Regions from separate parts of the Pseudoalteromonas sp. 20-MNA-CIBAN-0454 genome, predicted to be linked through region 2. Evidence: predicted binding sites of a transcription regulator. Region 2 holds the regulator's gene; each other region holds the start of a gene.

Region 1 (7,235 bases), on a different contig from region 2:
ACGTACCTTAAAGGTACGTGAAGCAAAACAAAAACAAGAAGATGATTCTAACGCTCTTCGTTCTGAGCCGGATCAATCAGTGTAACTAGCTTTACAGCTAACTTACTACTCACACTAGCCGTTGCATAATATTGCAGCGGCTTTTTTGTATCTGCAATATTGTTATTCGTTAAATTAAGCTGGCTAATTAAGTAATGAACTCGCTTAGCAATCGCTGCACCTGAATCAAGTAGCTGCACTTTCCTATTAAAGTACTGACTAATCGGCTCTGCCAAAATAGGAAAATGCGTACAGCCTAATACTAATACATCTATAGACTGATCTATGTTTAAACGATCGAGTTCTTGGTGCAGTTTAGTTGTATCTAAACTTTGTTCGAAAAACAGACGCTCGGCTAAAGTAACTAGTTCAACGCTACTATATAAGCTAACTGCTATATTGTTGGTATGTTCTTGTATGAGTGTGCGCGTATAGGGACTTGATATAGTTGCTGGAGTTGCCAGTAGGCCGATATGTTTAGATTGTGTAAGTTGCGCAGCAGGTTTTATCGCCGGTACCACCCCCACTATAGGAATAGTAGTAATTTGGCGCACTGCCCCAAGCGCAGAAGTAGAGGCGGTGTTACATGCAATAACAATTAAATCTACATTAAGCGCTTGCTGGTTAATAAAGTGAATGAGTGCGCATAAGCGGTTAATAATCGTTTGCTGTGACTGAGCGCCGTATGGCAATAGCGCATTATCCATAAAATAGCTGTATTGCGCATCTGGAATACTTTGCTGAATATGTTCAAGTACCGTAGTACCACCAATACCTGAATCAAAAACCATTATGTGCGCTGACAAACTACTGTCCTTACTCTAAGTTAAGAACGGCAGTTTGCCATGTGATTTTTATAAAAGAAAGTAGTTTAGTGGTACAACTATTGTTGATTGGCTAGCTCGTCCGTTGCTGCATTTAATTGATTAAGGTTTTCGAACATAGCTTTGGTGTAATCTACCAATTTATCTATTTCTGCTTGATCTTGATTTAACCACTGCACAATACCCGATAACTGGTTTTGTATGCCCAGCTCTGTGGCTTTATTAAACACAGCTTTTAAGTCGTCGTTAAACGGCGCTAATTTATCAGCTACTGCTTTTTCAGGAACTGGCTTGTACTCTTCGTAACCTTTAACTGTAGCGACTGTTTTGGTTTGTCGTAAATCCATTGAAAAAGCCACCAGCTGTTCGTTGCCTAAGCTTAGTGCTTGCGCCTCTTCAAATGCTTTATCTAAGTCACCACTGAAAAAGGTGCTACTTACACTTTGTAAGTCAGCCATTAGCTCATTAATCGCCTTTTGTTCATTCTCATTTAAATCGCCATTAACCGACATAGAAAATGACAACTCACGAGACTGCGACGACTCACTTACAAAAGATTCACTATTCCCATTTTGCTGATAACGACTGGCTGATTGTGACTCATAAGCATCAGCAAAACTAATACTCACTTCGTCTCCTTCGGCGGTAGTAAATTTATATTCTGCTTTGTTACTTAAACTTGCATACTGAGCTTGGCTAACAGAGACACTGGCGGGTTTAGGATTAAATAAATCGTCTTCAAATTTGTCCAGGCCATTAAATATGCCTTCTTTAGATTTATTAATACCCTGTGCGATATCGTCGTTAAACACGCCATTGCCTTTTAATTCATCAACCGCGTCATCAATCCCTATTTGCACACCTTTTCGAGCATCACCTAACATACCTTTGAGTTTTTCATCGTCGGCACCATTGGCTTTTGCTTTACGTACTGCACTGGTAACAAAGTCTAAAACGTTTTTAACGATTTCATCAAAATCAAAAAGCGGTTTATCTTTTTTCGGCTCGCTTATCGGTAAGCCAAGAGCTTGAGCCATTTTGTCACCGAGCACTTTGGCAGCAAGTTCTTTACCGCGCTGCTGATAGTTATCTTGAGGCGACTGTATTGTAGGTTGCTGTAAAGCCCCTTTATTACCGTATTTATTAATATTGTGGTTTGGAACAAAGCCAAAGTTACCGATTTTCATGATCCGACTCCTATCTATGCTTGCCTTACTTATCGGCACTGTAAGTTATTTCTGTAGCTAGATGCTCAAAAAAAAACCAATATATATTTCATCAAAACTAGACAAATACATCTCGCTCCCTACAATAGCGCCGATAAACAGCTCTCAAAGATAAGGTTATAGCGTTAATGGCAGTTATTAAAATAGACACCTCACAGTACGATGCGCAGTTAAGCGAAAAAGAACAGCGTATTGCTGCCCAATTTCAACGTTTTGGTGTGGATAAACTTGAGGTATTTAGCTCAGAGCCGATTAACTACCGCCAACGCGCTGAGTTTAGAGTATGGCACGATGGTGACGATCTGTTTCATATAATGTTTGATCAACAAACTAAAGACAAAATTCGCGTTGATAGCTTTGACCCTGCCGCTCCTTTGGTAGGTGAAGTGATGCAAGTAATGATTGATAATTTAAAGTCGTGTGAAATTTTGCGTCGTAAACTATTTCAGATTGATTACTTATCTACGCTAAGCGGTGAGATTTTAGTGAGTCTGTTATATCACAAGCCACTTGATGAGCATTGGCTGAGTGAAATTAACGCGCTTAAAGAAAAGTTAAGCAGTAAGTATAAAATTGACTTTATTGGCCGTGCCCGCAAACAAAAAGAAATGCTTGGTGATGACTACGTTACCGAACGCTTAAACGTGAATGGCCAAGAACTAATATATCAGCAGGTAGAAAACAGCTTTACCCAGCCAAATGCCAAAGTAAACATTAAAATGCTAGAGTGGGCGCAAGACTTATGTAAGCCACTTAAAAATGATTTACTTGAACTTTATTGTGGTAACGGTAACTTTTCTATTGCGTTAGCGGGCTCGTTTAATAAAGTACTAGCAACCGAAATATCAAAGTCGTCGGTACACTCAGCGCAGTACAATATAGCGCAAAACAAGGTAGACAATTTAGATATTATTCGTATGTCGAGCGAAGAGTTTACTCAAGCCATGAATGGCGAACGCAGTTTTTCTCGTTTAGAAGGTATAGATTTAAATAGCTACAATTGCCAAACCATTTTAGTTGATCCGCCACGTGCCGGTATGGATACCCTAACGTGTGACTTAGTAGCAAATTACGAAAGTATTATTTATATTTCGTGTAACCCAGAGACACTAGAGCGCGACCTTGATCACTTAACCCGCACCCATGAAGTTAAACGCTTTGCGATTTTTGATCAGTTCCCTTATACGCACCATATTGAGTCGGGTGTATTTTTACAAAAAAAGAATACTTAAAATAACCAGCTAAAAATTACCCATAAAAAAAGCTCCTTAGGAGCTTTTTTTATGGGTTTAACTTTACTTGCTTGCTAAGTAGTTAATTAATTTAGTGATATCTGCGGGTTCGCTAATACCCGATTCGCGACCTAGAAGTAGTTTGTACTTACCATTTACGATAAAAGTAGGTACGCCACGCAATGCACCTTTCTCTTTAAAGTAGTCTTGGTCGCGCTTCATTTTTGAGCTTAATGTACGTACCGAAAAGCTTTTAAATAACTTATCGAACTTATCGCCATCAACCCCTTGCGCTACAAACACATCTTTTACGTCGGCTAATTCATTAAAATTTGCGCGCTTTGTATGAATGTGACTAAAGATAGCCGCAATAATTTTATCTTTTTGTGGTAACACTTCAGCCGTTGCTAACGCTTGGCTGATCATTTGTTGATGCTCGGTATCGCGTACGCCAACAAAATCAACATGGCTCTTTTTAAACTTTACGCCTTTATCGAGCATTGGTTTAATCTCGGCTACCAGTGGCTCCATGTTATTACACGCAGGACAGTAAAATGAGAAAAACTCTTTCACTTCTGGTTTTTTAGTTGCGCGCTCAGACACAACCTCATAATGTACACCTTCCTCAAAGGTTGCTGCAAAACTTGTTGCAGCGAAAGGTAGTAATACAGCAAGTAAACCTGCTTTAACTAATTTTATCATTATTATATGGCTCCAAAAATTTATAGTGCGAGTAAAAATGAAACTAACTCATCAAGCTCTTCTTGGCTCTTGATGGTATTTAGATTGATTTTATATTTGTCGTTTACAATAAAAGTAGGAACGCCTGTTAACGCACCTAATTTTGAGTATTTATTTTGTTTATCTTGCATTGCTTGTTCAGCTGCAATAATTGGCATACTGGCAATATCTTGATCAAACGTATCGCTACTAATGCCATTTATATCTAATAATTTTTTTAAATCTTTAATTTCAGTCAGTGGTGCGCGCTGAACATGAATACTTTTAAAAATCTTATCTGTAATCGTATCAGCTTGCCCGTGCTTTTTAGCAACTAAATACGCTAGGCTCAAATTACTTTGTGTTTGTGGCGACACGCCGCCTAAAAAGTTAACGTGATTTTTTATAAACACCGCACCTGCAGGTAGGTTTTCTTCAATTGCGTGTGCAACCGGTTCAAATTTAAAACAATGCGGGCAATAAAACGAAAAGTATTCGGTAACTTGTGGTGTAGTACTTTTTTCGATATTGATAACTGTATATTGATTACCTACTTCAAAGTTTGCTGCAAGTGCTGCAAAAGGTAGACAAAGAAGTAGTAGGCTCAGTTTTAATTTTTTAAGCATTAGTCTCTCGTTGTACATATTTTTGAATAAAATGTTATGGCAATAATTTTAGCGGTGCTTCTTGCAATGCGGCAAGCTGCTCTTTAAGTGCTAAAATTTGTTGCTCCCAGTATTTGTCATCTGCAAACCATGAAAAGTTCCGCACAAAAGCCGGATCGCTCCATCGTTTTGCAACCCACCCCATATAATGGATGATACGCATAGCTCGAAGTGGTTCGATCAACTTAAGCTGCGAGTGATCAAAATCACAAAATTCTTCATAGGCGGTTACTAAGGTATCTAACTGTAACAGCTGCGTTTGTCGATCGCCACTTAGCATCATCCATAGATCCTGAATGGGTGGCCCCTGGCGACTATCATCTAAATCAACAAACATTAACGCATCGCCTGCCCATAATATATTGCCAGCATGGCAATCCCCATGCAAACGTATCGTTTTTACATTGGTATACTGTGTTTGAGCCTGCTTAATAACCAAATCTAAAATGGTATAAAAAGCAGTTTCTAATCCCATAGGTACTAAGTTACTTTTTTGCAGATGAACTTTTGCTGTATGTAAGTACTCTTCGCAGGTTAGGGTGGGCCTTTGTGTAAATGGTTTTGTTTTAGCAACTTGATGCATTCTGCCAATTAAGCGCCCTAGTACATCAAGTTGATCTAAGTTATCGACTTCAAATAAACGCCCGCCAACACTTGGAAATAAAGTAAATAAATAGCCTTGGTGTTCAAATAAGCTTTGCCCGTTATATTCCATTGGCGCAACAACCGGTACTTCGGCCTCTGCTAGCTCAAAGGCAAAGTCATGCTCTTCTTGTATTTGCTCCTCGCTCCAACGCTCTGGACGATAAAATTTAACAACGTAGCGTTTTCCGCCTTCAGCTACAAATTGATACACCCTATTTTCGTAACTATTTAATGCCAATAAACCAGACTCAACATAAATACCAACGCTTTCTATGGCATCAAGAATTAGATCTGGGGTTAAATCAATAAAGCTAAATTTACTCATACACTTCTTATATAAAATAAAAGCGGGGAACACCCCGCTTTTTGTTAAACTTTACCGCGCTTTAAAAAAGTTACTCGACTGTGATATTTGATTGTCGGGCTCGCCTACCGGCGATAGCACAAAGTTAAATTCTGTCATTGGCGCTTTTAAGTCATACGGATCCATAACCAGTGATAAAGGCACATTGTGCGATTGCCCTGCGTTAACCCTAAACGTTTGTTTACCTATGTACTTAAAGTTATCGAGCCCTTGCACTTTAATTGTAAAGGTTTGCTCATACTGCGCTTTGTTGATCACTTTTAAGGTGTAGGTGTTTTCTACCAACCCTTCAAAATCAACCCTATATAACTGATTACGATCGCGAATAATATCAAATTCCATCGTTTTACGCAGCGCAATATTGGCAACCAAGGCACTGGTTAAAATAACCAGGATCACTATATAACCAATAATTTTTGCCCGCAGTGGGTTGGTTTTATTCTCTGGCGTTTCTAAGTTTCGCTCAGTGGTATAAGAAATAAGTCCGCGTGGATAATTCATTTTATCCATCACCCCATCACATGCATCAATACAAGCGCCACAGTTAATACACTCTGCTTGTAAGCCATTACGAATATCTATGCCGGTTGGGCATACTTGCACGCATAAATTACAGTCAATACAGTCGCCTATTTCTAAATCTTGGTGTGCCACTTTGCGCGAGCGTGGGCCACGGCTTTCACCGCGTTTTTCATCATACGATACTGTATAGGTATCTTTATCAAACATGGCTGACTGAAAACGTGAGTATGGGCAAATATGTAAACACATAATTTCGCGCATCCACCCAGCATTACCGTATGTACAAGCAGCAAAAAAGATAATACTCATTAAGGCATAGCTACCGGCATTAAAGGTAACAAAGTCAGGGAGTAGCTCACGAATAGGGGTAAAGTAACCAACAAATGTAATTGCTGTATATAAAGAAAATAAAATCCAACTGGTGTGCTTAGCGGTTTTGCGCCAAAACTTATCAAAGTCCATTGCTCGTTGGTCGAGCTTTTTACGTTGGTTTGCCGTACCTTCAAACTTTTCTTCAAACCAAATAAAGGTAAAGGTCCACACTGTTTGTGGGCAGGTATAACCACACCACACTCGTCCATAAAATGTAGTGACCAAAAACAAAGCAAATGCGGCCAACATAAAAATAAAGGCGAGTATGGTAAAGTCTTGCGGCCACAGGGTTAAACCAAATATATTGTATTTTTGACCTATTAAATCAAATAAAACGGCCTGTTCACCATTAAAATTTATCCAAGGTAGCAACATAAATGCCAACAGACCTAAAAAGCCAATTCGCTGCCTAAGAAGTTGGTGCAAGCCATTAACAGCACGCACGTAAATACGATTACGTGGATTAAACCGATCCTGTTGCCCGCTAAGATCCGGCTTTTGAATCTTTACTTCAACTGGTATATTTTTTACTTTAATTTGTTTGTCCATCGAAGTTCCTCAACACCGCTTGGAAATAAAAATTCAGCTATATTCAAGGTTTACCTTATAGTGTAATAACGTACTTA
Region 2 (8,981 bases):
CCGCTTGTGGCTGCTTAACTTTATCAACTGCTACTGGTGAGGCTTTAACTACAGCTGCTTTAGGAGCCGTAACTTTATTTACAGGTGCAGGTGTTGCCGCGCTTTCTTTAGATTTTGGCGCCGCTCCCTTGCCATGCAGCTCATCTAGTAAAGCTTCAAACTCATCGTCACTTATTTCATCATCGTTAGTGCTAGCAGCCGGACTTTGAGCTGCTTGAGGTTTTGGAGTTTTATTTACCGCACCAAAACTTCCCACCCCGTGAAGCTCATCTAATAAGCTATCAAATTCATCGTCGGTAATATCGCCACTTAAGTCGCTGCTATTACTTAATGACTCTTTTATTGCAGGGCCTTTACCTTTGCCATGAAGTTCATCAAGTAAGTTTTCAAATTCATCTTCGCTAATTTCATCAATATGCGCATCGTTTGCTGTAGCGTTTGTTGCTGCACTGGGTGCATCAAACAACTCATCAAATGCAAAAGGGTCATCATCTAAATTAGCATCTTGCGTTATTACTGGCGCAATAGTGTCACCACCAAGCTCTTCTTCTGTGGGCGGTAAACCTAATTTATGTAATATTTCGAGTAACTGAGGATCGGCAGGCTCTGGTTGCTCACGATTTTTAATCGTAGCAAACATTTCGTTAATAGTATCAAGTGCTTGAAGTATAACATCCATTAGCTCAGAGTTAACTGTTCGCACTTTTTGGCGCAGTAAGTCAAACACGTTTTCTGCGCCATGGCAGGCATCTACCAGCTCTGACATCGCTAAAAAGCCCGCGCCACCTTTAACAGTGTGAAAGCCTCTAAAAATAGCGTTCAATAATTCAGTATCTTCTGGGTTATTTTCCAGTTCAACTAATTGTTCAGATAAAAGCTCAAGGATTTCTCCAGCTTCAACTAAAAAATCTTGTAATATATCTTCATCGACTTCAAAGCTCATGCAGTTACTCTCCTATTAGAAGCCCAAACTTGATAAAAGATCATCAACTTCGTCTTGATCAGATACAACATCATCACGCGATTCTTTATCAATAATAGGGCCTTCTGGGCCTGCTAATGCTTGTGCGGCAATCGAGTTTTCTGTTTTTTGTTGCTCTTGGTTATCGTTTTCATCTTGTGCTGCAAACGCAGTTAACAGATGAATTAAACTTTCTTCAACTTCGCGTACCAGCTCAATAACACGGCGAATTACTTGTCCGGTTAAATCCTGATAATCTTGAGCCATTAACACATTAGTCATTAATACTTGCAACTCATCGGTTTTAAGATGCGAGCTGTTCATAAATTTATCAATGCTATGACACAATGTTTTAAATTCACCAAGTTCAAGATCGCGGCTCATTAACCGATCCCAGGTTGGCTTGATATGCGAAATATCATCAGCTAATTGCTGGGCTAAAGGCAGGCTCGCTTCAACCGCATCCATGGTTTTGTTGGCGGCGTTTTCTGTCATTTCTATGACATAGTTAAGTCGCTTTTTAGCATCCGGAATGGCATCAGTGGTTAAATCTGTTATGCGGGTGTCAAGCTCAAAACCCTTTAAAGACTCGTGCAACTGGCGCGTTAATTTACCTACTTCTGCAAACAAATATGATTGTTCTTGAGAGGCAGTTTCTAAAATTAACTGATCAGCTTTATGTTGCTCACCGTTTTCTAAAAAAGTGACCAGCTGACGTGCTTGCTCTAAAGTAATCTGAGGCGCAGCAGGTGCTGACATAAGCCTCTCCCCTTATTAACCTAAGCGTTCGAACACTTTTTCTAATTTAGTTTTTAATGTACCCGCAGTAAATGGCTTAACAATATAACCATTAACACCTGCTTGGGCTGCTGCAATAATTTGCTCTTTCTTAGCTTCTGCAGTAACCATTAAAACCGGAAGATGCTTTAATTTGTCATCTGCGCGTATTGCTCTTAACAAGTCAATACCTTGCATGCCCGGCATATTCCAATCTGTTACTACAAAGTCAAATGATTGATTTTGCAACATAGGTAAAGCAGTTGAGCCATCATCTGCTTCTAAAACATTGGTAAACCCTAAATCACGCAATAGGTTTTTAATAATACGTCTCATCGTTGAAAAGTCATCAACAACAAGAATTTTTATGTTTTTATCCAAAACATCCTCCAGTGAGGCCTAAACCTGTATTTACTTACTTCTAATTTATCCAGTCATTGATTTTTGCTTTTAGCTTAATCATCGCCTGACCATGTATCTGACTTACACGCGACTCACTTACATCGAGTATCTGTCCAATTTCTTTTAAATTCATTTCATCGTTATAGTACAACGAAAGCACCATTGCATCTCGCTCTGGTAGGGATTTAATTGCACTTAATAAAGATTCATTAAACCTTTCATTTTTAACATTATTAAAGGGTTTGTCTAGTGCTAAATCGTGCCCAACAGGTGTTATAACATCCTCATCAATACCTAAATCTTCTATTCCCAAGATTTTACTGGAATTAACATCGGTTAAAATATGATGATATTGCTCTAGTGTAATTTCAAGCTTTTGGGCAACTTCACTGTCTGTAGGTTCACGATTCAGGCTGCTTTCTAATGCTGAAATAGCTTCTATAACCTGGCGGCTTTTACGATGTACTGAGCGAGGAGCCCAGTCTCCACGGCGCATTTCATCAAGCATAGCGCCCCGAATACGAATACCCGCAAAGGTTTCAAAACTAGCGCCTTTAGTGGCATCAAAGTTTTTTGACGCCTCTATTAATCCTATCATTCCTGATTGAATTAAATCATCAAGTTGTACACTAGGGGGTAAACGAGCAATTAAATGACATGCTACTTTTTTTACTAATGAGGCGTGCTTTTCAACAATCATATTTAAATTTTGTGTTGATTCATATCCCATAGCTCTATTCACCAATGTAGTCATAGTTAGCCGTTAACGAGTTTCTCAATGAAAAATTCTAAATGACCCGAAGGCTGGTTCGGTATTGGCCACTTTGTTATTCTTGTTGCTAATGTTTTAAAGGCAAGTGCAGCTGGAGAACTAGGAAACAGTTCAACAATTACTTTTTGACGACGTGTTGCTTTGCGCATATTTTCATCATAAGGAACGGTTGCAACCAGCTCCATTGATATATCTAAAAATCGGTCTGTAACCTTTGATAGCTTTGCAAATAACTCTTGCCCTTCGCGTAATGAACGCACCATGTTGGCAACAATTTTAAATTTATACACGCCATGTTCGCGGCTTAATACTTTGATCAGTGCATAGGCATCGGTTATTGAAGTTGGCTCGTCACATACCACAACCAAAACATCTTGTGCAGCGCGAGAAAAACTCAGCACCATATCCGATATACCGGCAGCGGTATCAACAACTAATATATCAAAATCAGTATTGAGTTCGCTAAAAGCACGAATAAGCCCAGCATGTTCTGCAGGCGACAACTCAACCATACTTTGTGAACCCGACGTCGCTGGTACTATTTTGATCCCAGCGGGGCCTTCTACTAGTATTTCATCAAGCTCACATTCGCCAGATAACACATGCGATAAATTACGCTCAACACGTAGTCCAAGCATTACATCACAATTGGCTAAACCCAAATCGGCATCAAGCACTAACACTCTATTGCCTTGCTGACCTAAAGCGATCGCAGTATTTAACGATACATTTGTTTTTCCAACGCCACCTTTACCGCCAGTGACGGCGATAACCTTAACGCCGTTATTATTATTTTTGCTCATTTTACGCAGGCCGCTTGCTTGATCTAATACTGTGTTAATCATACATCTCTACTGTGCTCGACGCCACTGATTGGTGTCGTGAATGTTGTACTTTTGTTCTCTTTAAATATAATTGCTCAGCTTTTTTCACTAGTTTTTCTGCATTTGCAACTCGAATATCTTCAGGTACTCGTTGACCATTAGTAAGATACCCTATTGGCAGGCGATTTTGAATCGCAATACTAATTATCTCGCCTAAACTTAATGATTCGTCGAGTTTAGTGAAAATACAACCGCTTAACTGTACTTTTTTAAAGTGTCTTACGGTTTCTTGTAACACATTTATTTGCGCAGTGGCACTTAATACTAAGTAATTACGAATATCCACACGCTGATTACGCATTAAGGTATTTAGCTGCTCAGTTAAACGTAAATCACGTTGGCTCATACCTGCGGTATCTATAAGTACTAAGCGCTTGTTACGTAAATGATATAACACTTCAGCCAGTTCGTTCGCATCTTTAACTTGTTTAACCCCACAGCCTATAATACGGCCATATGTTGCAAGCTGCTCGTAAGCACCAATTCTGTAAGTATCGGTAGTAATTAGCGCTACTTTATCAGCACCATATTTTTGTGCACCTAATGCCGCGAGCTTAGCCACTGTAGTGGTTTTACCCACACCGGTTGGGCCAACTAATGCGTAAACACCACCTTGGCGCAAAATTTCGTTATTCGTGGTTTGCATCTGATCTTCAACCATAGTTAACAGCGCTTTCCAGCCCTGCTGACGCGGAACATCTTCAGGTACAAAACAAGCCATTTGCTCAGCAACTTCTTTATCGATTCCCATGCCTACTAAGCGGTCAATCATGCATGCGCGCGTTGGGTCACGGCGCGCCATATCTTGCTGCATTAAACCCGACACTTGGTGCTCTAATAACTGGCGAATTGCGTTCATTTCTTCACGCATTGTGCTCATTGCTTCACTTTCGGTATTTTTAGTCGTGTGTGTTTGCGCAACTGGCGTGTCTAATTCATCAAAATCACGGTCTAGGTCATCAAAACCTAAGCTGTCAGCTTGCGTTTGTGGGCGTGCTTGCGCGGCTTCTTCACGCGCAAACATATTTGTAGGGCGTTGTTTAGCGACCGGCTCTTGATAATGCTCTGAGGTATCTATACCTGATTGCGAAAACATTGAAGCCAATTCTGCTGAACGTGGACGCGGCGACTGGCGCTCTAATAATGCTTGTAAGCTGTCGGCTACTTTTGCTTGTGGCTCAGGTCTAGCACGCTGTGGCTCTGGTTTTACAAAGTTATGCATGCTTTGCGAGTGGGCAGAATGTGCCGTACGCTGCTGCAGCGGCACACTTTGTTGTGGCGCGGCGGCTTTAGGGGCTGCTTTGTCATAATCAACCGCTGCGACAATTTCTACGCCGTTTGCGAGTTTTTTATTAGACATAATAACCGCATCAACACCTAGCTCATCTTTAACTTCTTTAAGTGCTGTGCGCATATCTTTAGCAAAAAAACGTTTAATCTTCATGGTTCAACCCCTTTAAAATCTTATTGTTGGCCTACTGAGCTAACAATCTTGATCTGCCTTTCGTCTGGTATCTCTTGATAAGACATCACTCGCAATCCTGGAATGGTGTACTTAACAAAACGAGATAACACAGTGCGTAACATTCCTGACGTTAACAGTATTGAAGGTTCACCGGCCATTTCTTGATTTTGATGCGCTTCGTTTAATGACACTTGAAGTCGCTCTGCAAGTCCTGGCTCTATTCCGGCACCTTCGTCGCCTGCATTTTGTAATGACTGATGCAACATCTGTTCCAACTCAGGCGCCAAGGTTATGACAGGGATTTCTGAAGACATGCCCACTGCATCTTGAACTATTAATCGACGCAGTGAAATACGTACCGCAGCGGTTAAAACATCTGGATCTTGGCTACGCGGGCCATACTCTACAAGGGTTTGTACTATTGAGCGCATATCGCGAATAGCTACACCTTCGTTTAATAAATTTTGTAAAACTTTAACTATGGTAGTTAATGGCAATACATCAGGCACCAAGCCTTCTACTAACCTTGGGTGACTTTTTGCTAGCATATCTAATAGATTTTGTACTTCTTCGTGGCCTAATAATAACGCCGCATTATTGGTGAGTAATTGGCTAATATGAGTGGCAACCACAGTCGCCGAATCAACCACGGTATAACCAAGCGATTGCGCTTCATCTTTTTGATCAGGCTTGATCCACACCGCATCCAAACCAAAAGCCGGATCTTTAGTTTCAATCCCTTTTATAGGACCAAATACTTGCCCCGGATTAATTGCCAATTCGTCGCCGTGTTTTAGTTCGCCTTCGCCACTTGATACGCCCATTAAGGTAATTCGGTATGCATTTGGGTCTAGCTCTAAGTTGTCGCGTATATGTACCGGGGGCACTAAAAAGCCTAATTCTTGAGAGAGCTTTTTACGCACGCCTTTAATACGGTTTAGCAATTCACCACCTTGGGATTGATCAACCAATGGAATAAGTCGGTAACCTACCTCTAAACCAATTACATCAACTTGCTGCACATCGTCCCAGCCTAACTCTTTTTGTTCTTGCTTATTGGCAATGCCTGTACCTACTGCGCTGCCATTAGCGGTTTCCTCAGCAAGTGCTGCTGCCGCTTTTAATTTATTTTGTTGAGTGTAGTAAGCTAAATAACCTAATAGTGCGCCCAAGCTTAAAAACGCTACGTGCGGCATACCAGGTACTAAGCCCATAATAATTAAAATGCCTGAAGCAATAAATAACGACTTTTCGTTACCGAGTTGTTTCTTAAATTGATCGCCCATGTTGTGCGACTCATTTTGACGCGTTACAACAATAGCAGTACCAATAGAGAGTAATAATGAAGGGAGTTGCGCAACCAAACCATCACCTATGGTGAGCAAGGTATAAATTTCCATGGCATTGCCAAAGCTTAAATCGTGTTGGATCATGCCAACAAATAAGCCACCAACAATATTAATAATTAATATAACAATACCGGCAATAGCATCGCCTTTTACAAATTTACTGGCACCATCCATAGAACCATAAAAGTCGGCTTCGCGGGTTACTTCTTCGCGGCGCTCTCGGGCTTGCTCAGCGCTAATAAAACCGGCATTCATGTCAGCATCAATTGCCATTTGTTTACCCGGCATAGCGTCTAGGGTAAAACGCGCCGACACTTCAGAAATACGCCCAGCACCTTTAGTAATTACCACAAAGTTTATGATGATCAAGATTAAAAACACCACTAAACCTACTGCATAGTTACCACCAATAACCACAGAGCCAAAGGCTTCAATTACTTTACCGGCAGCATCACCACCATTGTGGCCCTCAAGTAATACTACTCGGGTGCTGGCAACGTTAAGTGCCAAACGCATAATAGTGGCGATTAGTAACACAGCCGGAAACATACCAAACTCAAGTGGTTTCATGGTGTATACAGTTACCAGTAACACCACCAAAGCAAGGGCAATATTAAAAGAAAATAATATATCAAGCAGGAACGGAGGAAGAGGTAAAATGACCATACCCAGCGCAGCAAGTACCATTAATGGTGTACCTACGCCTTTGGCATACTCTTTTTTATCTTTGTTAAGTTGTTGTAATACCGCTTTAAATCCCATAACCCTACAATTTCAAAAAATTGACACTACTTTGAAATTGCAATAACTATTCCAAGTTATAGGTTATTTAAATTAATACTGATAATCGTCAGGAATAGGCAGTTTTTTATTAAGTTTGGTGGGGCGTTTTCCGCGCCCTTTATTAAAGCGCTTAAGCTGAAACACATAAGCTAATACTTGCGCAACTGCGGTAAATAACTGATCCGGAATTTGCTCTCCCACTTCTGCAGTATGATAAAGCGCTCGAGTAAGCGACGGCGATTCTAAAATAGGCACTTCATTACCAATCGCTATTTTACGAATTTGCATTGCCATTTCATCAATTCCTTTGGCAACTACTATAGGTGCTCCGGCGCGTTCGGTGTCGTACTTTAAAGCCACAGAGTAATGGGTAGGGTTAGTTACAATAACATCGGCATCGGGCACATCTTGCATCATACGTTTTTGCGACATTTGCCGCTGGGTTTGCCTTATGCGCGCTTTTATTTGCGGGTCACCCTCTGAGTTTTTATACTCGTCTTTTACTTCTTGAAGGGTCATTTTAAGTTGTTTATTGTGATTATAACTTTGAAATGGCGCATCAATCGCAGCAATAATAATTAAGGTACAAGACAAGCCTAAAAACATCCAAGCCAATATTTCTAAGGCATGAATAATATTACCTGGGGCGCTTTCTACACTTAAGTGCAGTATTTCATCAAAAAAGGTATTAATTAAAAACACTGCAAAACTGGCAACTAAACCAAATTTTAACAGCGACTTTAACAGCTCCACCCCAGCTTGGGGGCCAAACATACGTTTAAAGCCTTTAGCGGGCGACATTTTACTAGCTTTAGGCGCAGCAGCTTGCCAACTAAAATTAAAGCCACCTAACATGGTGTTACCAATAAAAGCAGCTAATACAATAATAAATACAAACATTGCCATAGGGAACATCAGCGCATCGGCCACTTCGCCCCATACGGCAAACATTTTGGTGGTGTCGTAGGTTTCGTTACGGTTAAGGCTAAGCATTCTACCCATTACGTTATACAAACCTTTACCAATTTCGGGGCCGTACATGAGCAACGAAATAGCCGAAAAGATAAGCACAAACATAGTGCCCAACTCTTTGGATCGCGCTATTTGGCCTTTCTTTTTGGCATCCTCTACTTTTTTGGATGTGGGTTCTTCGGTTTTTTCTTGTCCAGAATCTTCAGACACAATAACCTCCTAAGGCGAGCAGCCCACTAATGAGCACATTAACTCGACCATTTTTAGCCACTGAAACTCAAACTGCGATACAAAGTTACCTAAGGTCGCCCAAATAATGATAAGCCCAGCAACTAAAGTAAACGGAAAACCAATAGAAAAAATATTAAGCTGCGGCGCGGCGCGGGTCATAATGCCAAACGACATATTAATTACCAGCATAGCGGTAAGCGGTGCAAGTGATAGCACCAGCGCTGTAGTAAACATCCAGCCGCCCCAAGTTACTATGTCCCAGTAATGATCCACCGACCACCAATTACCGTCAATAGGCAGCACTTCAAAGCTATGTATCACCATTTGAATCATCATTAGGTGACCATTAAATACAAAAAATAATAAGGTCGCTAAAATAAGATAA
Region 3 (8,981 bases), on a different contig from region 2:
TGCTGTTGTCAATTTCATAAGCTTGCTTTGCATAATTAAACGCGGCATTTAAATCTGACTTTAATAATGCTTGCTTTGCTTGCTCTAATAGTAAGTCTTGTTGAGCGGGTAAATGTTTAGCTAATGCTTCACGAATTTTCGCTTCAGCTTGGGCACCCGATAATACATCAACGGGCGCTGAGTCTTTTAACAACACCAGTGTTGGTAGTGTTTGTAAACCAACTTGCTGTGCTAATTGCGAAGCCAGAGCTTGCTCGGCATCGCAATCTAAATTTGCTACTACTATATAGTCGTTATATTCAGCGGCTAATTTATCTAATATTGCTGCCTGGTTAATACATTCAGGACTTTGCGCTGAGTAGAAGTTTAGCAGTACCAACTTTTGTTGTGATGTTTCGCCGAGTACTTGCTGAAAATTTTGCGCGTTGATACTAACTATGTTGCTCATTGAATTGATTGCCATATTCATTTATTTAGGTTTTTATATGGTGCTGAACATAATTATTACAAGTCATATATCTAAATCACTTGGATATACATTTATCTCAATAAGGGAAAATCATGAAGTTAACTTACTTAGGCACAGCGCTATTATTAGCTAGCCCTCTATTGGCGGCTAAATCATTAGACTTAAATTTACATAGCAGCATGCCAGCCATTGAAAGCTTTTACCTCGATCTGCATCAATCACCCGAGCTTTCGTATCACGAGCAACAAACCGCAAAAAAAATAGCAGCGCAGTTAAACAAGCTTGGTTTTGAAGTTACAAGCAATGTAGGTGGTTTTGGCGTTGTAGGCATTTACAAAAATGGTGATGGCCCCACAGTAATGATACGTACCGATACCGACGGCTTACCTATTACAGAACAAACAGGTAAGGCGTATGCTTCTAAAGTAACAGTAATAGACGAGCACGGTGCAAAAGTAGGTGTTATGCACGGCTGCGGTCACGATATACATATGAGCTCATTCATTGGTACTGCTGAACAACTAATAGCTCACAAAAATGCATGGCAAGGCACGCTAATGATGGTGGCACAACCCGCAGAAGAAGTAGGCGGTGGCGCTAAAGCCATGCTAAAAGAAGGCTTATTTAGTAAATATGCAAAACCTGATCACATAATTGCGCTACATGTAAGTGCAAGTGTGCCTGCCGGTAAAGTTGCGATGAAAAACGAATATACTATGGCCAGCGTCGATTCTGTTGATATAACTATAAAAGGTAAAGGCGGACATGGAGCTTATCCGCATACCACTATTGATCCGGTTATTATTGCTGCGCGCACTGTGCTTGCACTGCAAACTATTACGAGTCGTGAGCTTTCACCATTAGAGCCATCAGTTATTACTGTTGGATCTATTCATGGTGGCTCAAAACATAATGTAATTTCTGATGAAGTAAAATTACAACTTACATTACGCAGCTATAACCCTGATATTAGAAATGCACAAATTGCAGCAATTAAACGCATTACCGCCGGTATTGCACAAAGCGCAGGCCTTGAGGAAGCGCTCTACCCTAAGGTGCTAGTACATGAAGATGAGTCAATTCCATCTACATATAACAATCCAGCACAAACCAACCTTGTGCGTCAAAGTATTGCCAGCGCTATTGGTGATGAAAATGTGCTTGAAACCCTCCCTGTAATGGCAGGTGAAGACTTTGGCTTATATGGCCGCACTGACGAAAATATTCCTATCACACTATTTTGGCTCGGTGGCGTTAACCAAGCAAAATATGCAAGTGCAATAAAAGCGGGCAAAACATTACCTTCACTGCATTCAAGTAAGTTTGCCCCAGACTATAAAGTCGCACTACCAACTGGCATTAAAGCCATGAGTAATGCAGCGGTAACTTTGTTTAATCAATAGTTTTATTTAAATAATAGCTCTGTAGTTAACCTGTAACAGAGCTTTTTTTATAACTCGACTTTTTATAAGGCGTTTTTTGGCCACGTTTAACAAAACGCTTTTTAGCTGAAGTTTTAGGCAGCTTTGCAAATACATTGCTATCGCAATTTGCAGCTTGTTGTACAAAACTATTTAAGTCGGCAAGTAAAGGCTGTAAAAATTGCTGATAGCTCATTACTTGCTGTGCAATATCACCTAAGCTCGACTCCCATTTAGCGGTTAAATCGGGGCGAACTAAACCTTGCGGCAGCACGCTAATAAGTGCACTCCCGGTTTCGGTTGCTTTAATTAATTTGCCTTCACGTTTTAAAAAACGGCGTTTAAATAATAATTCAATGATCCCCGCTCGCGTTGCCTCTGTGCCTAAGCCATCGGTGTCTTTAAGTACTTTTTTTATCTGTGGATCTTGTACATAGCGGCTTATGCCTGTCATGGCTGCAAGTAAAGTCGCATCACTAAAGTGCGCTGGCGGTGAGGTATATTTTTCAACAACCTCCCCTTGCGAGCAAAAAAGTAACATGCCTTTTGTTAAAAGCGGTAGCGTGGCTTCATCTTTTAATTCAGACTTACCCATTAGTACCTTAAAACCCAAGCTTACATCTTGCTTTGCATTTGCTTTAAATAACCCGCCAGCAATAGTTATCTCTGCTTTAGTTTCGTTGTAAATATAGTCGGGATAAAACTGTATTAAATAATGACGACATATTAATTGATAAACCTTTGTCTCATCGCTACCTAAACTTGCCGACTTTAACTGTTTTGCCGTAGGGACAATGGCGTGATGCGCAGCCACTTTTGAATCGTTAAAACATTTACTACGTTTTTTACTATCAGCTGCTTTTACTAACTCAACACCTTGCCCGCCATTAGTGCTTATAGCTTTTAAAATAACAGACGCATCTTGGTGATGATCATTAGGTAAGTAGCGGTTGTCTGAACGCGGGTAGGTAATTAACTTATGACGCTCATAAAGAGTTTGGCATATATCCAGCACCTTTTGCGCTGGCATAGCAAATGCTTTTGCCGCGTCTATCTGCAAAGCAGATAAGTTATAAGGCAGTGGCGCAGTTTGTTTTTTTTGCTTTTGTTCAAGCGCCGTTAGCTCAGCATTTTGCTGTGTGATACGCGAGGCTACGTTTTCAGCCAATGCTTTATTTAATACTCGCCCTTCTTCGTCTTGATAAGGCTCACATGCCTTACTGGGTATCCATTTTGCACTAAATGATTGTTTTTCGGGGGTGACTAAGTGGGCTAATACTTCATAAAATGGCTTCGATACGAAATTTGCTATGTCATTATCTCTATTAACCACCAAGCCAAGTATGGGTGTTTGTACTCGTCCCACAGAAAGTACGTTACCAAACCCAGCTTTTTGCCCTGCTAAAGTATAAGCGCGGGTTAAATTCATACCAAACAACCAATCAGCACGAGATCGCGCTAAGGCTGAAACGCTCAACGGAATAAACTCACGGTTAGATCGCATAGTCGTTAATGCTTTTTTTACTGCAGCTAAGTTTAAATCACTAATTAATAAGCGTTGAATATGCTGCTTTTTAGTTTTACTTATTTTGGCTTCTTCAATAACTTGATCGACAAGTAATTGCCCTTCTCTATCGGGATCACCTGCATGCACTAGTGCTGTAGCCTGTTTGATTAGCTTTTTTAACACAGTAAGTTGCTTGCGAGTTTTAGTTTTTGCTTTTAATTGCCACTGCTCAGGAATGATAGGTAGGTGCTCAAACTGCCACTTTTTAAAGCGCTCATCATAGTCATCGGGCTCGGCTTGCTCGAGCAAATGACCAATACACCAAGATACGCAATCACCATTTGCAACTTCAATGTAGCCATCGTGCTTTTTGTGCGGTTTTGGTAACGCGTCGGCAATAGCACGCCCTAATGACGGCTTTTCGGCAATATAGAGTTTCATAAGCAAGCTCTTTTACTGTTTATATACACAGTAGTTTAGCATATCAATTCACAGCGTGGGATGTTTTTATTAAACCGAACTATTTAACAACTCTGAGGTATTTGGCTGAGGTGGTGACTTTTAGTCAATTTTGACTAAAAGTCACCTGAAATCAATTACACTTAGTTTGCTTAAACCAAGTGTATTTTTAATAAAATGACTGCTACCTTACATCGATAGGATCAGACTCTTTGGCTTTTCCTTGTAAAATAGATATTTCAACGCGACGATTACGACGGCGATCTTCATTGCTGTCATTTGGCACTAACGGCCGGGTTTCAGCACGCCCTACTACCATCATTCTATTTTTATCAAATCCAACTACTTTTTGCAGCTCACTAGCTACTGCAACTGCACGCTTAGATGAAAGATCCCAGTTATTAATATATAACTCGTTTGAAACCTGAAAATCGTCGGTATGCCCCGACACAGTAATTTCTCCAGGCACATCTTTTAATAGCACGCCAATTTCTTGAATAATGGGTTTAAACTTAGGTTGTAAAAATGCACTACCCGAAGGGAAAGAGCCATTTTCACGAATACGAATAATTATTTGCTGCCCTAATGATTCAAGCTCTATGGCACCATCAATTATTTGTTTTTCTAATTGCTGGGCAATTTTTTTAACTAAGTCGTTTGTTTGCTGTTGATCGGCCGCTGAAATTGCTTGCTCCGATGCTTGCTCTTTGGAAGTACTACGCGACTCGCCACCACGTTTATCGCCCCGCTGCTCTTGCCTTCCGCCTGCTGAGCTTTCATCACCTGCCTGAAACTCTAACATTTGCTGGGTCATTTCTACCGTTTGCTGTTGAATTGTTTCAATTGGGGTAGGCTCTGGCTTGCCCGGAGTAAACTCCATAGCAATAACTGATGTGCCTTTGGGAATATCTTTAACTTCTATTTTATTTTGTACACCAAATGCAAATTTCATCGAACCGGCAATTTGTTTAAATTTAAGTACATCCATTTCAGAAAACGCAAGCAAGAGCACAAAAAAGCACATTAATAGCGACATTAAATCTGCGAATGTCCCCATCCACGCAGGTAAACCTGGGGGTGGGCACTTGCACTCTTGATCAGACATAGTTAATCCTCAGTGTTTACTTTACGTTTTGATTCAGCTAGATAGTTTTTCAAAATACCTTCTATTACTTTTGGATTTTGACCATCTTGAATACCTAAAACCGCATCTAAAATTAAACGTTGATTCATTGCCTCTTCGTCTTTACGCAGCTCCAATTTTGTTTGAATAGGAATAGCGACTACGTTAGCTAAAAATGCGCCGTATAATGTGGTTAACAATGCCACCGCCATAGCCGGACCAATTGCTTTAGGATCATCCATATTAGATAACATCGCAACTAAGCCTATTAAGGTGCCTATCATTCCCATTGCTGGGGCTATATCACCCAAAGATTTAAATAAAGTAGCACCCGACTCATGCCGTGCTGTAGTTAATGAAATATCTTTTTGCAGTGTGGCCCGCACTACGTCTGCGTCGTGGCCATCTACTAGCATGTCAACGCCTTTGCGCATAAATGGATTCGGTATTTCTGCCTCTTCAAGTGCTAAAAACCCGCCTTTACGTGCTGAATCTGCAAGTTCAACTGCTTTTTCGATTAACTCTTCTGGCGACTCAAGCTTAAACATAAACGCTTTGGTAACCACCTTACCTATGCCAAAAAACTGTGACATAGTAAAGTTTGATAAAACGATAAATAATGAACCGCCAAATACGATTACAACAGAGGGCGTGTTGTAAAACATAGCCATTTCACCGCTACTACTCATAAACATGGACATGACAATTAAGCCAATTGCGCCAAGGATCCCAATAATGGTTGCTAAATCCACATTCCCTCCAAAGGTTTTTGCTTTTATATGCAAACGTTTGTTATTAATTGCTTATCGGCAAGATACTGAATTGCTTAAGCCATTTTTTATAGATAAACATAAAAAGCTGGATTAAGCACTATTCTAGATCAACTTGTGTAATCTATCTAATTATCAATTTTTTAAAACATAAAACGTTTATTAACGAAAAAACCATTTCATCCTTTGACCTAGTTTAGCATTCCCCCTAAAATTGACTTCTAAATTTATTATGTAAGTTGAAATAAAGATGGCGACTAAAAAACCTGAAAACTTAAGTTTCGAGCAAGCACTAGAAGAATTAACAACAATCGTTAGTGAAATGGAACAAGGTGATTTATCGCTTGAGCAGTCATTAAAACAGTTTGAGCGTGGCATTGCTTTAGCAGGCGCATCGTCTAGTAAGTTGCAACAAGCTGAGCAAAAGGTGGCTATTTTAATGGGCAAAGATGAGAAGTCTGTATTAACCGACTTTGATAATGATATGGAATAGCCGTGACTATTAAAGAACTTATTACACATGCTCAAACTGATGTAGCCAATACTCTTAACCTTTATTTTGACCAATCGCTTAATACTGACGAGACCATAAAAGCCGCCACCCATTATAGTTTAATGAATGGCGGCAAAAGATTGCGTCCTTTTTTGGTTTACGCAACGGGTAAAATGCTCGGCGCAGATAAACAAGATTTAGACGTACTTGCTGCAGCTATAGAATGTATTCATAGCTACTCGTTAGTTCACGATGACTTACCAGCTATGGATGATGATGAATTACGTCGCGGACGCCCAACCTGTCATATAGTGTACGGTGAAGCACACGCAATTTTAGCCGGTGATGCACTGCAAGCTTTAGCATTTGAGTTAATAGCCAAGCATAATTTTAACTGTAGTGCTCAAGCTCAAGTTAAAATGATTGCTGAACTGGCGCATGCCTCTGGGTTACAAGGTATGGTGGCAGGCCAAGGGCTTGATATTGCAGCTACTGATAAAGTAATAACCGTGGCTGAACTTGAGCGTATTCATAAGTTAAAAACCGGTGCGCTAATAAGCTGTGCAATTACACTGGGGGCTTTGTGCTCGAACAATGTTAGTCAAAACACGTTAGAAAATTTAGCCACTTTTGGCTATGCCATAGGGCTTGCATTTCAAGTACATGACGATATTTTAGACGTAGAAGGCGATACCGTTACTTTAGGTAAGCCTCAAGGGTCAGATATCGCTGCGAATAAAGCGACATATCCCGCTTTATTAGGTATGCTAGGCGCTAAAGAAAAAGCACAAAACTTAATACAACAAGCCCATGCAGCGTTAGCAAATATAGACGCCGATACCAGTGCTTTAGCGTCACTAGCTAACTATTTAATTGAACGTGACCACTAAACACGGCTTAAATGTATTGCAACTTAGCACTAAAATTATTACTGAACATCAAATAACTCAAACAACGCGTTTGCACAGTTAGTTGATGTTAGCGAAGGACATATATAAAACCATGACACTTGATAGCAGCAAGTATCCATTACTTAATTTGGTTAACGAACCAGCCCACTTGCGAGACTTAGCACAAGATAAGCTTCCTGCATTTAGCCATGAGTTGCGTGACTACTTACTCAACTCGGTATCGCAAAGTAGCGGGCATTTAGCGTCTGGTTTAGGTACCGTAGAGCTCACTGTGGCACTACATTATGTGTATAACACCCCAGATGATCGCCTTGTATGGGATGTAGGCCATCAAGCTTACCCACACAAAATACTCACCGGGCGTCGCGATTTAATGCACACCATTCGTAAAAAAGATGGCTTGCACCCTTTCCCATTTCGCGAAGAAAGCCAATACGATACGTTTAGTGTGGGCCATTCTAGTACCTCTATTTCAGCTGCGTTGGGCATGTCTATTGCTGCGCAAAAAGAAGGTAAAGGACGCAAAACGGTTGCCGTTATAGGCGATGGTGCTATTACAGCAGGCATGGCTTTTGAAGCCATGAACCACTTAGGTGATGTAAAATCAGATATGTTGATCATTTTAAATGACAACGAAATGTCGATTTCTGAAAACGTTGGCGCGTTAACAAATCACTTTGCCCGTATTTTATCGGGTAGCTTTTATACTAACATTCGCGAAGGTAGTAAAAAACTACTCTCGGGTGTGCCACCAGTTAAGCAACTTGCCAGTAAAATGGAAGAGCATATTAAAGGGATGATGATCCCTGGTACCTTCTTTGAAGAATTAGGCCTAAATTATATTGGCCCAATTGATGGCCATGATGTAAACATGTTAGTAGATACGCTGCGTAATATGCGTAACTTAAAAGGCCCGCAATTACTGCATATAAAAACCCAAAAAGGCAAAGGGTATAAACCCGCTGAAGCCGACCCTATTGGCTATCACGGCGTACCTAAGTTTGATCCTAATACATCAAGTTTACCTAAATCAAAACCCGGTGCGGCTACATTTTCTAATGTATTTGGCGACTGGTTATGCGACATAGCAAAGCAAGACAGCAAGCTTATGGCGATAACACCGGCTATGCGCGAAGGCTCTGGCATGGTGCGTTTTTCAAAAGAGCATCCTGATCAGTATTTTGATGTTGCGATTGCCGAGCAGCACGCTGTAACCCTCGCTGCTGGTTTTGCTTGTGAAGGCTTAAAACCCGTTGTCGCAATTTACTCAAGCTTTTTACAACGTGCGTACGATCAGCTAATTCACGATGTAGCGCTGCAAAACTTACCTGTGTTATTCGCTATTGACCGTGCTGGTATTGTTGGCGCAGACGGCGAAACACATCAAGGTGCGTACGATTTAAGCTTTATGCGCTGCATTCCAAATATGGTCATTATGGCGCCAAGCGATACAAATGAGTGTCGCCACATGTTATATACTGGTTATCAAGCAAATTGCCCTGTTGCTGTGCGTTATCCGCGTGGTAGTGCTGGTACGGCAGAAATTGCAACTAATATGCAATTACTTGAAATTGGTAAAGCCGATGTTGTTAAGCAAGGTGCTAAAGTGGCTATATTGTCATTTGGTACATTACTTGAAAACGCGCAACTAGCAGCTGATGAACTCAATGCGACTTTAGTTAATATGCGCTTTATTAAACCGCTTGATACTGCGTTACTCAATGAGTTAATAAACAGCCACGATGTAATAGTAACGCTTGAAGACAATGCAATTTCTGGCGGTGCTGGCTCTGCGGTTAATGAGTATTTAGCAACGCAAAAAGCACAG

Evidence for each region. Region 2 encodes FliA, which starts transcription of late flagellar genes. Its sites were predicted from a motif close to CTAAAGNTNNNNNNNNNNNNGCCGATA; they were not measured.
Region 1: the regulator FliA is predicted to act here: its motif matches at 2,081-2,107, upstream of AAEZ22_RS17525 (DUF5610 domain-containing protein).
Region 3: the regulator FliA is predicted to act here: its motif matches at 5,784-5,810, upstream of pomA (flagellar motor protein PomA).

What each region holds. Positions count from the first base shown of each region.
Region 1 covers NZ_JBEOOB010000059.1:92-7,326, reverse strand. The annotation lists gene AAEZ22_RS17535 (RNA recognition motif domain-containing protein) at 1-85, shown strand, start outside; gene murI (glutamate racemase) at 48-845, opposite strand; gene AAEZ22_RS17525 (DUF5610 domain-containing protein) at 923-2,050, opposite strand; gene trmA (tRNA (uridine(54)-C5)-methyltransferase TrmA) at 2,218-3,321, shown strand; gene AAEZ22_RS17515 (thiol:disulfide interchange protein DsbA/DsbL) at 3,385-4,023, opposite strand; gene AAEZ22_RS17510 (thiol:disulfide interchange protein DsbA/DsbL) at 4,044-4,667, opposite strand; gene AAEZ22_RS17505 (serine/threonine protein kinase) at 4,702-5,676, opposite strand; gene ccoG (cytochrome c oxidase accessory protein CcoG) at 5,728-7,158, opposite strand.
Region 2 covers NZ_JBEOOB010000015.1:58,101-67,081, forward strand. The annotation lists gene AAEZ22_RS09315 (chemotaxis protein CheA) at 1-943, opposite strand, end outside; gene AAEZ22_RS09320 (protein phosphatase CheZ) at 959-1,720, opposite strand; gene cheY (chemotaxis response regulator CheY) at 1,736-2,119, opposite strand; gene AAEZ22_RS09330 (RNA polymerase sigma factor FliA) at 2,160-2,870, opposite strand; gene AAEZ22_RS09335 (MinD/ParA family ATP-binding protein) at 2,897-3,757, opposite strand; gene flhF (flagellar biosynthesis GTPase FlhF) at 3,750-5,240, opposite strand; gene flhA (flagellar biosynthesis protein FlhA) at 5,261-7,372, opposite strand; gene flhB (flagellar biosynthesis protein FlhB) at 7,445-8,575, opposite strand; gene fliR (flagellar biosynthetic protein FliR) at 8,585-8,981, opposite strand, start outside.
Region 3 covers NZ_JBEOOB010000023.1:56,990-65,970, reverse strand. The annotation lists gene AAEZ22_RS12290 (tetratricopeptide repeat protein) at 1-448, opposite strand, end outside; gene AAEZ22_RS12285 (M20 metallopeptidase family protein) at 562-1,872, shown strand; gene AAEZ22_RS12280 (DNA topoisomerase III) at 1,898-3,838, opposite strand; gene AAEZ22_RS12275 (flagellar motor protein MotB) at 4,041-4,961, opposite strand; gene pomA (flagellar motor protein PomA) at 4,964-5,731, opposite strand; gene AAEZ22_RS12265 (exodeoxyribonuclease VII small subunit) at 6,000-6,242, shown strand; gene ispA ((2E,6E)-farnesyl diphosphate synthase) at 6,245-7,132, shown strand; gene dxs (1-deoxy-D-xylulose-5-phosphate synthase) at 7,245-8,981, shown strand, end outside.